Regions from separate parts of the Bifidobacterium sp. M3-N-101 genome, predicted to be linked through region 2. Evidence: riboswitches for the same ligand, from Rfam matches in the RefSeq annotation. Region 2 holds a riboswitch; the other holds the start of a gene.
What was found. Region 2 has a riboswitch for thiamine pyrophosphate ahead of NBH12_RS02635 (xanthine permease). Riboswitches for the same ligand answer to the same signal wherever they lie in the genome.
Positions count from the first base shown of each region.

Region 1: another riboswitch for thiamine pyrophosphate. It lies ahead of thiS (sulfur carrier protein ThiS); the one in region 2 lies ahead of NBH12_RS02635 (xanthine permease).

Region 1 covers NZ_JAMOKQ010000004.1:124,018-131,357, reverse strand. Annotated here, with positions in the region: gene tyrS (tyrosine--tRNA ligase) at 1-127, opposite strand, end outside; gene NBH12_RS04200 (putative ABC transporter permease) at 253-1,020, opposite strand; gene NBH12_RS04195 (HD domain-containing protein) at 1,030-1,563, opposite strand; gene NBH12_RS04190 (rhodanese-like domain-containing protein) at 1,833-2,189, opposite strand; gene thiF (thiazole biosynthesis adenylyltransferase ThiF) at 2,332-3,141, opposite strand; gene NBH12_RS04180 (thiazole synthase) at 3,280-4,149, opposite strand; gene thiS (sulfur carrier protein ThiS) at 4,161-4,355, opposite strand; TPP riboswitch at 4,533-4,636, opposite strand; gene argH (argininosuccinate lyase) at 4,795-6,267, opposite strand; gene NBH12_RS04165 (argininosuccinate synthase) at 6,443-7,340, opposite strand, start outside.
Region 2 covers NZ_JAMOKQ010000002.1:250,570-257,909, forward strand. Annotated here, with positions in the region: gene NBH12_RS02620 (HAD family hydrolase) at 1-252, opposite strand, end outside; gene NBH12_RS02625 (SDR family oxidoreductase) at 365-1,135, opposite strand; partial or broken gene NBH12_RS02630 (acyl-CoA reductase) at 1,222-1,998, opposite strand; partial or broken gene NBH12_RS02635 (xanthine permease) at 1,989-2,135, opposite strand; TPP riboswitch at 2,183-2,279, opposite strand; gene NBH12_RS02640 (heat shock protein transcriptional repressor HspR) at 2,410-2,997, opposite strand; gene NBH12_RS02645 (DnaJ C-terminal domain-containing protein) at 3,153-4,166, opposite strand; gene grpE (nucleotide exchange factor GrpE) at 4,345-5,028, opposite strand; gene dnaK (molecular chaperone DnaK) at 5,028-6,908, opposite strand; partial or broken gene NBH12_RS10910 (IS607 family element RNA-guided endonuclease TnpB) at 7,199-7,340, opposite strand, start outside.

The sequences.
Region 1 (7,340 bases), on a different contig from region 2:
TGGGCTCGCCGTTCAATGCTTCCGCAAGTCGATCCCTGTCCGTGGACTGAGAAATCAACCCGCGCCATTCCAGTTCCTCAAGCAGGGTGTTGAAACCCGCTTCCTTGAAGTCGGTGACGTGAGCCATAGCCTGTCGCTTCTCCCTATCGAATTGTGTATAAAACCGCCCAATTGGGCACAGTCAAGTTTCGCAGAACATGGCGACAGTGCCGAACACCAGCCGAGCCGCGCGATTCAGTAAAACGCCTTATTCTAGCGGCGCGGGCCCATAAGTTCGCGCAAAGAGTCGATGATGTCCTGACGATTCGGCACCTGGAACTTCGGGAAGGACTTGAGCATACGCTTCTGCTGTGCGTTGATAACACCGTTGGCTGCCCAACGCAGACGCTCAATCGTATCCTGCGAGAGCTCGCGCATCTTATCGGATACCGCACTGGAACCCCATTGCCACGTGTCGCCTGCTCGTGCAGCCACATCCTGCACCGTTTGAGTAACGGAGTCGAGCACCTGCTCGAATTCGAGCATGCCTGCCACCGTGACCGCTAAATCAATGATGGTGACCAGAGCCAGTACCGTGACCAATGTGTGCAGCATTGGCACAGGAATCAGGTCAGTGAACTGTGCCACGTATGGTTGGGCGCCGAGCACAATCACCACACCGGCAATACCGAAAATCACCGCCCCTAAAAGGCACACACGCCCTTGGACATTGAAACGGAAATTCGAGTAATCCCACCAACGTGCGTGGAAGAGCTCCTCCATAACCCACGAGGTCGTGTATTCAAGAATCGTGGCGCCGACCATCGAAATCAGAAAGATGATGATTGGATTATGGAGATTGCCGAGCACGGCGATGCCCAGTACCGCACCGGTGCCGTAAATCGGGCACAGCGGACCGTTGAGGAATCCACGGTTTACCAAGCGACGTTCTTGGCAAGAAACAAGGATGGATTCATAGACCCAGCCCACAAAGCTGTAGAACAGGAACCAGAGGAAGTAGTGTTCAAGCGCAATCATCATCGGCGGTAATCACCTTGTAACGCGGTGTTTGATGTGTGCCTCCAACGAGGGCAGATGTGGCTTGTTGAACCGGTCGAACGAGAACGTTTCGGCGGTGGCCGAAAGCTTATCCGACAACGTGACAAGGTATCCTTCGATATAGGCGGGCGGCACAGGGGTCATCGGGAACATATGGTTTTCGATGCTGTTGCGTTCGATGTCGTTGAGGTCAAAATCCTTCAAAGCGTTCATCAAGGCCGCATGGCCATGGGTGAAGCCGTGCCAACGGTGCTGCCCGTTGTCCCAGTCGTGCCAGTCGTACAGGAAGTAGTCGTGCAGGAGAGCCGCACGAATCAGAGACCTGAGATTCACGCGGTACCAGAGATGTGCGCGATCCGCCAGCCAAACGGCGAGGCACGCCACACGTATGGAATGCTCGAATGTGGTGACATTGCCGTGCTGATAGCAGCAACGTTCGATCTGCATGTGCTGATGTTCGATGACTTCACGGCCATGCTTGGCGACCAAGCGTTGAATCTGCGCTCGAGTGAGCAGGCGTCCCACGGTTTCGTCCTTCCCGTTCGGGCTGGTTCGGTTCATTCCATGTGATTACCCGACAACATTCAAGTATTTATCGGGTAACACCGTGACCGATTGTAGGGCACGCACATTACCGTGCACACTCATCCAAAAGAACGACAATAGGAACTGTTCGAGAAATCTTTGCGCTTAGCACGAGTCAGTGCAAAGATCTCTCGAAATCAGGGATTATTACGAGAATTCCTTGCGCCGAGAGGTCAGAGATACGTTGCGGCCAATCGGCTGTTGAGCTGTTAATCGTGGAGGGATTCGAGATAATCAAGATAGCCTTGGAAGCCTCCATAGAGGCTGGCCACATCGTAACCGCGATCGGCGAGAATTTCGGCCACTTCCTCGCTCCACCAACCTTGGGCGCAATAGACCACAACAGTTCGATCCTTGGGCACGGTTTTGAGTACATGAGCCAATGGATCAAGAGGAGCATTGATGGCACCTTCGACCGGGTGAGCGGCGAAATCGGCCGGTTCCCTCAAATCGAGCAGCGTAACCGTATTCGGGTCGAGCTCGGCGAATTCTTCCGGCGTGATGTGACGATACGCACACTCACCGCTCTCATCGGCATCAACCACATTATGCAAAGCAATAGGCATGTTCTTCCCCTCTCGTTCTGATCTTGGCTCCCCTGGAGGGGAACTGTCCGCGTAGCGGACTGAGAGGAGGCTTGCTCAACCGCAACAACTCCCCTCAGTCACCTACGGTGACAGCTCCCCTCAGAGGGGGAGCCATATAGCTCTAAATCGCGCAGGCCGGCTGAATATAGTTGGCCGAGTCAATGGCGGTGATGGTCGGTTGCTCACCACACACCGGGCAATCCGGCACATGCTCCGGCAATGGCACCCGTCGAATATTCATGGTCAACGCATCCACGGTGAGCATGCGGCCCACCAACGGCTCCCCCACGCCGACTATCAGCTTGACGGCTTCAGTGGCTTCCAGACTGCCGATCACGCCGACCACCGCACCCAAGACGCCAGCTTCCTTGCAAGTCGGAATCTCGCCAGCGGCAGGCATGTCGCGGAAAATACAGCGATAGCACGGGCCTTCACCGGGAATGACGGTCATCACCTGACCTGCGAATCCGACCACACCCGCATGAATATACGGTTTATTGGCCAATACACAAGCGTCATTGATAAGGAACTTCGCGGCGAAATTGTCGGTGGCCTCTATCACCAGATCGTATGCCCCGATGAGGCCGGCGATATTGTTGGCATCAACAAGCTCATAGTAAGTGTCGACCGTCACGTCCGGGTTGAGTTCACGGATGGCCTCAGCCGCTGACTCCACCTTGGGCTCGTTCACCCGTGCAGTGGTGTGGATAATCTGGCGTTGCAGATTGCTCAAATCCACCATATCGCCATCCACGAGTCCGATGCGACCGACTCCGGCTGCCGCCAGATACAGAGCAACCGGCGAACCGAGCCCGCCCGCGCCGATAATCAGCACACTGGAAGCCAGCAGACGCTTCTGCCCTTTGACACCCACGCCCTTCAAAATCAGATGACGCGCGTACCGCTCCACCTGTTCATCCGTCAATGCCATGTTTTCTCCATGTTTCTGCCCTCTCCGGAGGGACGCTGTCATCACAGGTAACTGAGAGGAAGTTTTAACGCTGCCTCGCGAATTCCTCTCAGTCCGCTACACGGCCAGCTCCCCTCAGAAAAGGGAGCCAATACCCAATCAGTGCAAATACCCCGTGGTCGGACTGGACGGCACGGCTTGTCCCTCGGTCACCTTGCCAAGGCCAGACAGATACGCGGAACGACCCGCATCGATGGCGTGCTTGAACGCCTCAGCCATCAACGGAATATTGCCAGCGGAGGCCACAGCCGTGTACGCCATCACCGCATCCGCACCCATTTCCATGGCATCGCAAGCCTGGCTCGGGCGTCCGATGCCGGCGTCGATGATGACCGGCACGTGCGCGTTGGCGATGATGATTTCGATAAAATCACGCATACGCAAACCCATGTTGGAACCAATCAGCGAGCCGAGCGGCATGACGGCGGCCGCACCAGCTTCTTCCAGCTGACGGGCTGCGATCGGGTCCGGGAACATGTAGGGCATGACCACGAAGCCTTCCTTGGCCAGCATTTCAGTGGCACGAATGGTTTCGGCGTTGTCCGGCAGAAGGTACTTGGTTTCATGCTCGATTTCGACCTTGACGAAATCAGTGTGGCATACTTCGCGGGCCAGTCGCGCAATACGCACGGCCTCCTCGGCATTGCGCGCGCCAGAAGTATTCGGCAGCAGCGTAATGCCCTCAGGAATGTAATCAAGCACGCTGTTCTCGGTGGTCTGCGCGCGACGCAATGCCATGGTGACAATCTGCGTACCGGCGTGCTCGACCGTGGCCTCGATGAGGTTCAGGTCATAGCGGCCGGAACCCAAGATGAATCGCGATTGGAATTCGTGGCCTCCCAGATTCAGCGGCTTGTCTTCCACCGGCAGAATCGGCGCAGCGGTACCGACCGGATTGGTGACGGCGGGCTGCGGCGGCAGCGGCGTCGCCTCAACGGATGCTTCAGTAACCGGATTGATATTGCTCATAGCTCTTCCTTTCAGCCACCCTGAACAAACTGTACGATTTCCATAACGCACTGGTCGTCAAGCATGGCATCGGCACGCTTGTCGCGCGGAATAATCTCACCATTAAGTTCGATGGCCACACGTTCGGCGCGGAATCCGTGTGCTTCGAGATAGTCGGCAACGCTGACCGGCGTATCGAGCTTGACTTGCTCTCCGTTGACCTGCATAACAACCTTTCCGAATAGTAAAAAAGGGTGCACGAAACGAACCGTACCTTAAGTGGTGCGCCCATTCATGAACCCAATCATGCGACCGTGTGGCCGCCGCGATGCATTGGCTACACCACGACCCGTCATACGGCTAAATTATGCAAACGGAATGAAAGACTGTTGCAGGAAACCTAACAAATCAAGAACAACGATTCCTTACGGCGGCATGACCCGCGTCAAGTTCCCCGGTCGAAGTCTGGCAACTTCCTCTCAGCCTTACGGCTCCCGTTCGTTACGATTATTCAGTGTAGGCCGTTGCGATGACAACGCAAGACCTAGCTCCCGCTGGCGGGAGCTGGCTCGCGGAGCGAGACTGAGGGTGGTCATGTGGACGAAGACCTTCGCAACCACCCCCAGTCGGCTTCGCCGACAGCCCTCGCCAACGGGAGCGCACAGTTTAAAACGTGCCGGGGGCCTTATACGCGGAACCGTCAGAAGTGGAGGCCGGGAACAACTTGAGCTCTTCGACGCTGGCCTTGGCGTCGGCAATCTGCTCGCGCACACGACCATAGGCGGTGCCGCCCTTGCCGTTGCGAGAGTCGACCGAACCGTGGCTGGAGAGCACTTCACGCACGCCCGGAGCCTTGCCGGCCGGCAGGAATGCGGCGAAGGTCTCGATGAAGTCCTCGTCGGTCAGATCCCAGAGTTCCTGGCCACGGCCTTCGGCGAGCTTGACGCAGGCACCAGAGAGCTCGTGAGCATGGCGGAATGGCACGCCGTTCTTGACAAGCCATTCGGCGATGTCAGTAGCCAGAGCAAAGCCGGTCGGCGCTTCCTCTTCCAGGCGGTCGCCGTCGAAGTGCATGGTCTTGACCATGCCGGTGAAAGCAGGCAGCAGCACTTCGAGCGTATCGACCTGGTCGAACACGGCCTCCTTGTCTTCCTGCAGATCGCGAGCGTAGGCGGTGGGCAGACCCTTCAGAGTGGCCAGCAGACCGGTCAGATCGCCAATGAGACGGCCGGACTTGCCACGGGCGAGCTCGGCGATATCCGGGTTCTTCTTCTGCGGCATGATGGAGGATCCGGTGGAATAGCCGTCATCGAGCTTGACGAAGGCGAACTCCTGAGTGTTCCAGATGATGATCTCCTCGGACAGACGGGAGATGTCCACGCCGGTCATGGCGGCCACGAACGCGAATTCGGCCACGAGATCGCGTGCGGCGGTGCCATCGATGGAGTTGTCGGTCACGCGGGAGAAGCCGAGCTCACGCGCCACGGCCTCCGGGTCGAGGCCGAGCGTGTTGCCGGCCAGTGCGCCGGAGCCGTACGGGGAGGCGTTGATGCGCTTGTCCCAGTCGATCAGTCGCTGCACGTCGCGGATCAGCGGCCAAGCGTGGGCCATGAGCTGGTGCGCGAGCAGCACCGGCTGGGCATGCTGCATATGGGTGCGACCCGGCATCACGGTGCGGCCGGCCTTTTCGCTCTGCTCGATCAGTGCGTTGACCAGGTCAAGCAGCAATCCGGCGATTACGCGGGAGTGACGGCGCAGCCACATGCGAATCAGGCAGGCGATCTGGTCGTTGCGAGAGCGGCCGGCACGCAGCTTGCCGCCGAGTTCGTCGCCAGCGATGTCGATGAGTCCGCGTTCAAGCGCAGTGGCCTCGTCCTCATCGTCTTCGATAGGAGCGAAGGAGCCGTCATCGACGTGACGCTGGAGCGTATCGAGTGCGTCTTCCATGCGCTGCAGTTCGTCGGCGGTCAGGAGTCCCGCACGGCCGAGAGCACGGGCGTGGGCGCGGGAACCAGCGATGTCGTCGTCAGCCAAACGCCAATCGAACTGCGTGGACTTGGACAGTCGGGCCAACTCCGGAGACGGACCGGATGTAAAACGACCACCCCACAAGGCCAAATGTTCGTTGTTCTCAGTCATGAAAGCTCCTTGAAAAGTGAAAATAGCTGTGTTTAAGCGTAGCAATGTGTTCAAACATACAGTTGCCCCCGCTGGCGAGGGCTGTCACATGGAGTGTGACTGAGGACAGTCCTTTCAAAGACCACTCCCAGTCAGCTATGCCGACAGCCTCGCAGCGGGGGCGACTGAGTAAGAATCACTCGACGGTGTTCTTCGGGACCTCGATGCCGTTGCCGAACTTGACATCGCGGGCGGCAGCCACGCGGGACGGCAGGCCGTAGATGTCGATGAAGCCGTTGGAGGACTTCTGATCGAAGGTATCGCCGGAATCGTAGGTGGCGAGCTTGTAGTCGTACAGCGAGGAGTCGGAACGACGGCCGGTCACCACAGCGCGACCGCCATGCAGAACCATGCGAATCTCACCGGACACGTACTTCTGGGTGTCCTCGATGAAAGCGTTGAGCGACTGGGTAGCCGGGGAGAACCACTGCGCATCGTAAACCAGCTCGCCCCAGCGCTTGTCGATGTCGCGCTTGATGCGGTGCTGTTCGCGCTCGAGGCAGCAGTTTTCGAGTTCCTGATGAGCGGTGATCAGGGCCACGGCGCCCGGAGCCTCGTACAGCTCGCGGGACTTGATGCCGACCAGGCGATCCTCGATGAGGTCGATACGGCCGATGCCCTGGGCGCCAGCACGTCGGTTCATCTCTTCGATGGCCTGCAGCGGAGTGACGTCGCGGCCGTCGATCTTGACCGGGATACCTTCCTTGAACTCGATGACAACCTCATCTTCGACCGGCGGGAAGGCCGGGTCGTCGGTGTAGGAGTAGCAGTCCTTGGTCGGACCGTTCCACGGATCCTCGAGGAAGCCGGTCTCGATGGCGCGGCCCCACACGTTCTGATCGATGGAGTACGGGGACTTCTCGGTCTGGGTGATCGGCAACTTGTGCTCCTTGGCGAACGCAATCTCGACGTCACGGGTCAGGGAGAGATCACGAATCGGGCTGATGGCCTTGAGCGTCGGGTCGATGGAGGCGATGGAGACCTCGAAACGAACCTGATCGTTACCCTTGCCGGTGCAACCGTGGGAGATGGTG
Region 2 (7,340 bases):
CAGACGTTCGACCTCCGCCTTGAATACATAATCCTTGAGCTGCTTGTCGATTTCGGGAACGCTCAATGTGCAGCCATGCGCAATCATGACCTCCGCCACGTGCGGCACCGGAGTGCCGGAGCACTCCCAACCGAGGTCCTCGTTCCACTCGCCGCCATTGTTGTGCGCAATCTCAATCTCACCGTCATGCCAGAGCGGCTCAGAATCGATGAGAGTACCGTCCAAATCCCAGAACACGGCTTTGAGCAGCATGGTTACCTCCGTTCGCATGACCACACGCCAATCGGCGCTTTTACTCTTGCTGCATTCCATTGCACCAACCGGATGCGACAACCATAGCGCGTCAGCACACCGCTCCTGCACTTCAGCGCATGGTCAAACCACCATCGACGTGCAGACATTGCCCGGTAATGAAGCCGGCCATGTCGGACGCCAACAACGCGACCCCTCCGGCGATGTCATCGGGACGGGCAAGGCGGCCAAGAGGCGTCATGGCAATGATTCGTTCACGAACATCCTCGGTGGCGGCTGCGCTGGATGCGGTTCCGGTCGTCAAACCTGCGGCAATGGCATTAACGGTAATGCCGAAGCCGCCCAGCTCCTGGGCCAGAGAGCGGGTCATGCCGACCAAGCCGCCTTTGGCAGTGATATACGAATGGTAGGGCACGATGGGCGAATCGACCAGATTGCTGGAGATGTTGATGATACGCCCGGAGGTCTGGGCTCGCATCAGCGGCACCACATGTGAGCACATCAGATATGCACCATGCAGGCATCCCTCGATCTGTGCGCCAAACTCATCCCAATCGCCTCCAGCAAAAGTGGAACGGCGACGCGGATCAAAGGAGAAGCGTCCGAAAGCATTATTCACTAAGATGTCCACGCCGCCGAATGAGTCGACAGCGGTACCCACCAGCTTGGAAGATTGCGATTCATCGCAAACATCCGCCTGTACAGCTATAGCCAAGCCTCCCAGTGAGTGGATGTCTTCAACAGTGCGCTGCGCGCTGGCGGCGTCATGTACGTAATTGATAACGACAGCGGCTCCGTGCGATGCCAGGCATTTCGCCACGGCCGCTCCTATGCCCTTGCCGGAACCGGTGATGATCGCTGTTCTGCCATCCAGATTCACCATTGGACGCCGTGCCATATCGCTTTGCTCTGTCATTACCCTTGCCTTTCGCCCTGCTACCAGCCCCTGCTGCCCGCAACGGCACAGGCCTATTCCATATCCATATCGAACGAATCGCTGTACACATCGCTGCCGCGTTCGACATCCACCGCGCGCAACAGATCGATGAGGTTGAAGCCCCCATCATGATGCCAGCCGGATTTCGCCCGATCCATCTCACCGAGCGGACAGATGCGATTCACACCGACCGCGGCCAATATATCTGCAAGACCAAACAGTCTGGTTGAATCCACAGCGACACCGCAGCTCTGCAGCCAGCCACGGCAGGAAGTCAGTCTTCTGGCGGCGTCCAACAAATCTGGCACCGCCACCACGTTGACGGTGCGGTTCAACGGCGACATCAGCGAAGCAACATCCTCGTCGGCACCGCTACCGTCAAGTTCTCGATACAGCACCGACCATGCCGTGCTATGGCCACTGGCGAACACCGCGGCCTTCCCGCCCATCAAGGCTCTCATCTCAGCGTCGGTGCGCGCCCGCTGAATGGCCACGTTCTCGGCGTCACTCAATACGGAGCGCGGATATTTGCGCTGCTGATTCTCAAGCTCGCCACCGAGCAGCTGAGCCACTTCACGAGGGGTGAGGGCTCCATCAGTCTCCACGAACACGGTCTGCGGAGCCAGGCAGCTTTGCTGGTCATATGTGGCGATGTCAACAGCCACACGATGCACGGTATCGGCATAGGTATCAGGGCGCAAAGCCTCTCGGCCAATGAACGCCAACCCGACTTTTGCTCCGTAACCTAGGCAGGGCTTGGATCCGGCGACTTTGCCCGCAATCAATTTGGTAGTCTGCGAAGAACCGTAATCATGTTCGACGACAGGGCGATAGGTAAGCCAATCGCTCCTGCCACGAATACCGGATCAAGCCAAACATTGGAAACGAACACGTGCTGAAAACCCAGCAGTACGTTCTGGGCGGTCAGCTCCTTGCGTATTGACATACGCTTCCTCTCTCTCAACGCGCATATGGGATGCCGAGCCGAACAGAGGAGTTCAACCGTCGCATTCCCTACGCGAGTGTTAGCTCACAGGTTCGAAGGGTTCGGCACATACCGTCTCAGCCTAAAGCACCCCTTACGAATCGGTTTTCGCACGTCACCGTAACAAACCTTGACATCTCCGTCAAGAAAATTCGTGCTTTTTTCGGCAGCTGCCCGATGCGAGATAACAAACAGTTTTACGAATGGAGAAGGAATCGAAGCAATGCGGCCAGACTCACCAACCCCACAGGACCATGGACTTGAAGTCGGCGGGAGTGGAGTTGGAGTCGCCGGTGGCGCCGGCAGCGGTATCGGCGGCAGTATCGCGGCCGGGCAGTTCGCGGGTTTCGCGGCGGATGGCGTTGCGCCAGAGGCGGGCGCGGTTGGAGCGTTGTACCTCCACAATATTGCCGTCACGGCCTGCGGCGAAAACGCTCTCCTGGTCGCCGGTTTGCATGCGTTTGACTTCGCGGCGCAGTTGGCGATTCTCTTCTTCGAGGACCAAAATGCGTGCGATGCCGGAAAGATTGATGCCTTCGTCCTGGCTCAGGCGCTGAGCGCGAGTCAGGCGGGCAATGTCACGCAGGCAATAGCGGCGAGCGCCACCATCCGTGCGCTGCGGACGAACCAAACCGAGGCGGTCGTACTGACGGAGGGTCTGGGGGTGAATGTTGGCCAACTCGGCGGTCTGGCCGACGGTGAAGATGGGCAATTCGATGTCGAAGCCGACGTCATCGGCTCCGTCGAGATCGGCCCTGCCCATCACGAGCGCGGTTGCGCACATCGCGTACAACTGCTTCATCTGGTTGGCTAACCGCACCATTGTTCACCTCCTGTGATTTTGAGAGCCTTCGGTTCGATTCCCGGCTCCCCTCAGAGAGGGGAGCCAAGACCACCCTCAGTCAGCCTTTGGCTGACAGCTCCCACCAGCGGGAGCCAAGATTGCGTTCATTCAGCTTCTGCCAGCGGGAGCCCCTGTTAGTTGAGATAGTCGCCGGCTTTTTCGTCGAATTCTTTGGCGGCGTGCTTGACCGCCAGACCCGGCTTGGCAGGGACCATGATCTGCACACGGCCGATCAGGTCGCCCGGCTGGTTGCCACGCTTGACACCCAGCCCGGCCAACTTGACCTCGGCACCGGAGCTGGAGCCCGCGGGCACCTTGAAGGTAACCAGGTTCCCATCGATATCCTTGGCGTCGACCTTGCCGCCGGCCACGGCCTGGCCTACGGTGACGGGCAGGTTCATGACGATGTCACGACCGCGCATCGAGAACGTGGAATCCGGATTGACGGTGACGTGCAGGTACAAATCGCCGGCCTTGCCGCCGTTGATGCCCGGCTTGCCCTTGCCGGCCAGCTTGATCTTCTGACCGTCCTTGACGCCGGCGGGCACATGAGCCTTGAACTTCTTGCCATCCACGGACAGGGACACGGTCGCACCCTTGACCGCCTGACGAAGGGTCAAGCTGATCTTGGAGTTGCGGTCCTCGCCGTTTTCGGGGCGCGGGGCTTCCTCATAGCCGTAGCCACCGGCGTTACCGTATGCCTGCTGGCCGTAGCCGCCAGCACCCTGCCCCGCGGCCCCACCGAACATCGAGAAGATGTCGTTGAGATTGGGGTTGCCGCCGCCCGAAGTGGAGAAGCGGATACGCGAACCGTTGCCACCGGCACCCTGGCCAAACATGGAGCCGAAGATGTCGGAGAAGCCGGAAGCGTCGAAGCCGCCGGCACCGGAACCACCGGCAAAGCGGGCGCCGCCCATGCCGAACTGGCGAATCGCGTCGTACTTTTGGCGATCTTCCTTCTTGCTCAGCACGTCGTAGGCTTCGGAGATGTCCTTGAACTTCTCCTCGGCTTCCTTGGTCTTGTTGACGTCAGGGTGGTACTTGCGGGCGAGCTTGCGGTACGCCTTTTTGATGTCGTCGTCCGAAGCGTCCTTGGAGACACCAAGGACTTTGTAGAAGTCTTTACTGAGCCATTCGTTTTCAGCCATTCATGTCTCCTTTCTTGAAAAGTCTTTATGGTTGGCTCCCGCTGGCGGGAGCTGTCGAGCGAAGCGCGACTGAGGGTGGTTTATATTCAGTGTTTGACCACCCTCAGTCAGCCTTCGGCTGCCAGCTCCCACCAGCGGGAGCCAAGGTAATGTCAGCTCGTTAGCGAGCTGGCCGTTATCAGTTTTGCGGGGAGGCTACTACTACTCGGGCGGCGCGGATTACGCGGTCGCCGATACGGTAGCCGGCTTCCACCACGGTGTCGACGGTTTCCTTGTCGGCATCGGCATCCGGCTTGTGCAGGATTGCCTCATGCTTGGTGGGGTCGAAGTCCTCGCCCTTTTCGCCGAACTTCTCGACGCCGAACTTCTCGAAAGCCTTGTCGATCTTGGCAGCCACCGCCTTGAACGAATCGTCCATCTCGCTGTTCTCGCGAATGCGGTCGATGTCGTCAAGGGCCGGCAGCAGCGCGGTCAGCACGTCGATAATGCCGTGCTGGCGGAAGCGCTCCTGCTCCTTCTGCGCACGATTGCGGTAGTTGATGAACTCCGCGCGTTCGCGCTGCAGGGCTTCGAGGTAGTCGGCGGCTTCCTTCTTGGCCTTGCCGAGAGGGGTGAGGGTGTCTTCGGAATCGGACTGGCCTTCGCCAGTCTTCTCTCCGGCATCCGACTTCTCTCCCTCAGCTGCGGCAGGAGCCGCGTCGGCTCCTTCATTGGAAGGAGCCTGGGCAGCCGAATCCTGCGCAGAGCCGGACTCGGCGGAGGCGTCAGCCCCTGAAGAGGCCTGAGCGGCCTGGCCGGCAGCCTCAGCATCTGAGGGATCCGGCAGGTCGTTCAGGTAGTCGTCCTTGTTGAACTCGGACATCACTTGTTGTCCTTGTTGTCATCGTCGTCCACGACCTCGGCCTCAACGGTGTCGTCGTCAGAACCGGAGGCGGAGCCAGCGGAAGCGCCGGCCGCACCGGCACCAGCCGCGGCACCTTCAGCACCCTGCTGGGCGTAGAGGACCTGGCCGATCTTCTGAGCGGAGGTCATCAGCTCACCCTGAGCGGTCTTGACCTTATCGGTGTCGTCACCCTTCAGGGCTTCCTTCAGAGCGTTCACCTTGTCGGTGACTTCCTTGACGATGTCGTCGGAGAGCTTGTCCTTGTTGTCGTTGACGAGCTTCTCGGTGGAGTAAGCGAAGGCTTCAGCCTGGTTGCGGGTCTCGGCGTCTTCCTTGCGCTGCTTATCCTCAGCCTCGTGAGCCTCGGCTTCCTTGACCATGCGGTCGATCTCGTCCTTCGGCAGGCCGGAACCACCGGTGATGGTCATGGACTGCTCCTTGCCGGTGCCCTTATCCTTGGCGGACACGTGCACGATGCCGTTGGCGTCGATGTCGAAGGTGACCTCGATCTGCGGGACGCCACGCGGAGCCGGAGCGATGCCGGTCAGCTCGAAGGTGCCCAGTGGCTTGTTGTCGCGAGCGAACTCACGCTCACCCTGGTAGACCTGAATCAGCACGGACGGCTGGTTGTCTTCAGCAGTGGAGAAGACCTCGGAACGCTTGGTCGGAATGGCGGTGTTGCGGTCGATGAGCTTGGTCATGATGCCACCCTTGGTTTCGATACCGAGGGACAGCGGGGTCACGTCAATCAGCAGGACGTCCTTACGGTCGCCCTTGATGACGCCGGACTGCACGGCAGCGCCGACAGCCACAACCTCATCCGGGTTCACGGACTGGTTCGCTTCCTTACCACCGGTGAGTTCCTTGACCAAGTCCTTGACGGCGGGCATGCGAGTGGAACCACCGACGAGCACCACGTGGTCGATGTCGCTCACGGAGATGCCGGCGTCGTGCAGCACGTTGTTGAACGGCGTGCGGCAGCGGCCCAGCAGGTCGGAAGTCATTTCCTCGAAGTGCGCACGGGTCAGGGTCTCGTCCAGGTGCACCGGGGTGCCGTCAGGGGTCATGGCCAGGTACTGCATGGAGATGGAGGTGCTGGTCGAGGAGGACAGCTCCTTCTTGGCCTGTTCAGCGGCTTCCTTCAGGCGCTGCAGAGCGATCTTGTCCTTGGACAGGTCAACGCCGTACTTGTTCTTGACTTCGCCGACCAGCCAGTCGATGACCTTCTGATCCCAGTCATCGCCACCGAGGTGGTTGTCGCCGTTGGTGGCCTGCACCTGAATGGTGGAGAAGCCGTCGTCGTCCTTGCCGATCTCCAGCAGGGAGACATCGAAGGTGCCGCCGCCGAGGTCGAAGACCAGGATGCGCTCGTCTTCCTTGCCCTTCTCCAGACCGTAGGCCAGAGCAGCTGCGGTCGGCTCGTTGATGATACGCAGAACGTTCAGGCCTGCGATCTTGCCGGCGTCCTTGGTGGCCTGACGCTGGGCATCGTTGAAGTATGCCGGGCAGGTGATGACAGCATCGGTGACGGGCTCACCGAGGTAAGCCTCGGCGTCCCTCTTCAGCTTCATCAGAATCTGTGCGGAAATCTCCTGCGGGGTCCACTTCTTGCCGTCGATGTCGACGGTCCAGTCAGTGCCCATGTGACGCTTGACAGAAGAAATAGTGCGGTCAACGTTGGTCACAGCCTGACGCTTGGCCACCTCGCCGACGAGGATTTCGCCGGACTTGGAGAACGCGACCACGGACGGGGTGGTGCGCATGCCCTCAGCGTTGACGATAACGGTGGGCTCGCCACCTTCCAGCGTAGCGATGCAGGAATTCGTGGTGCCCAGATCGATACCAACTGCACGTGCCATAATGTGTGCTCCTTAATTATTCGTTTGTTCTTACGTTGTTCGCTCAAGTTCCTTGGTTGGTTCTTGGGCCTTCCAAAACTTGAGCCTACATCACTCAACTTCTGTTTGGCAAGTTCTATTCCCAAATTTATCACAAAAGTTGAGCGATCTAGGCTCAGGTTTTTTGGAGCGGCTCTGAGACACCCCCAGTCAGCTTCGCCGACAGCCCCCGCCAGCGGGGGCACTCAGCAACTGACGCGGTGTGGACTACTGTTCGGAGCCGTTGTAGATGACTTTGTTTTAGCTTGTCGCTAGAGCGAAGTCATCTGCATGGCCTCGTTGCCAAGGCCAGCTCCAAGTCTCACGCGACTCTCGCCGCCGCTTGGTTCGCGTTTCGCCGGATGCCGCATTGTCCCGCACTCAAGGCGGGTCTGTCTTCCGCTTCCTCCACGC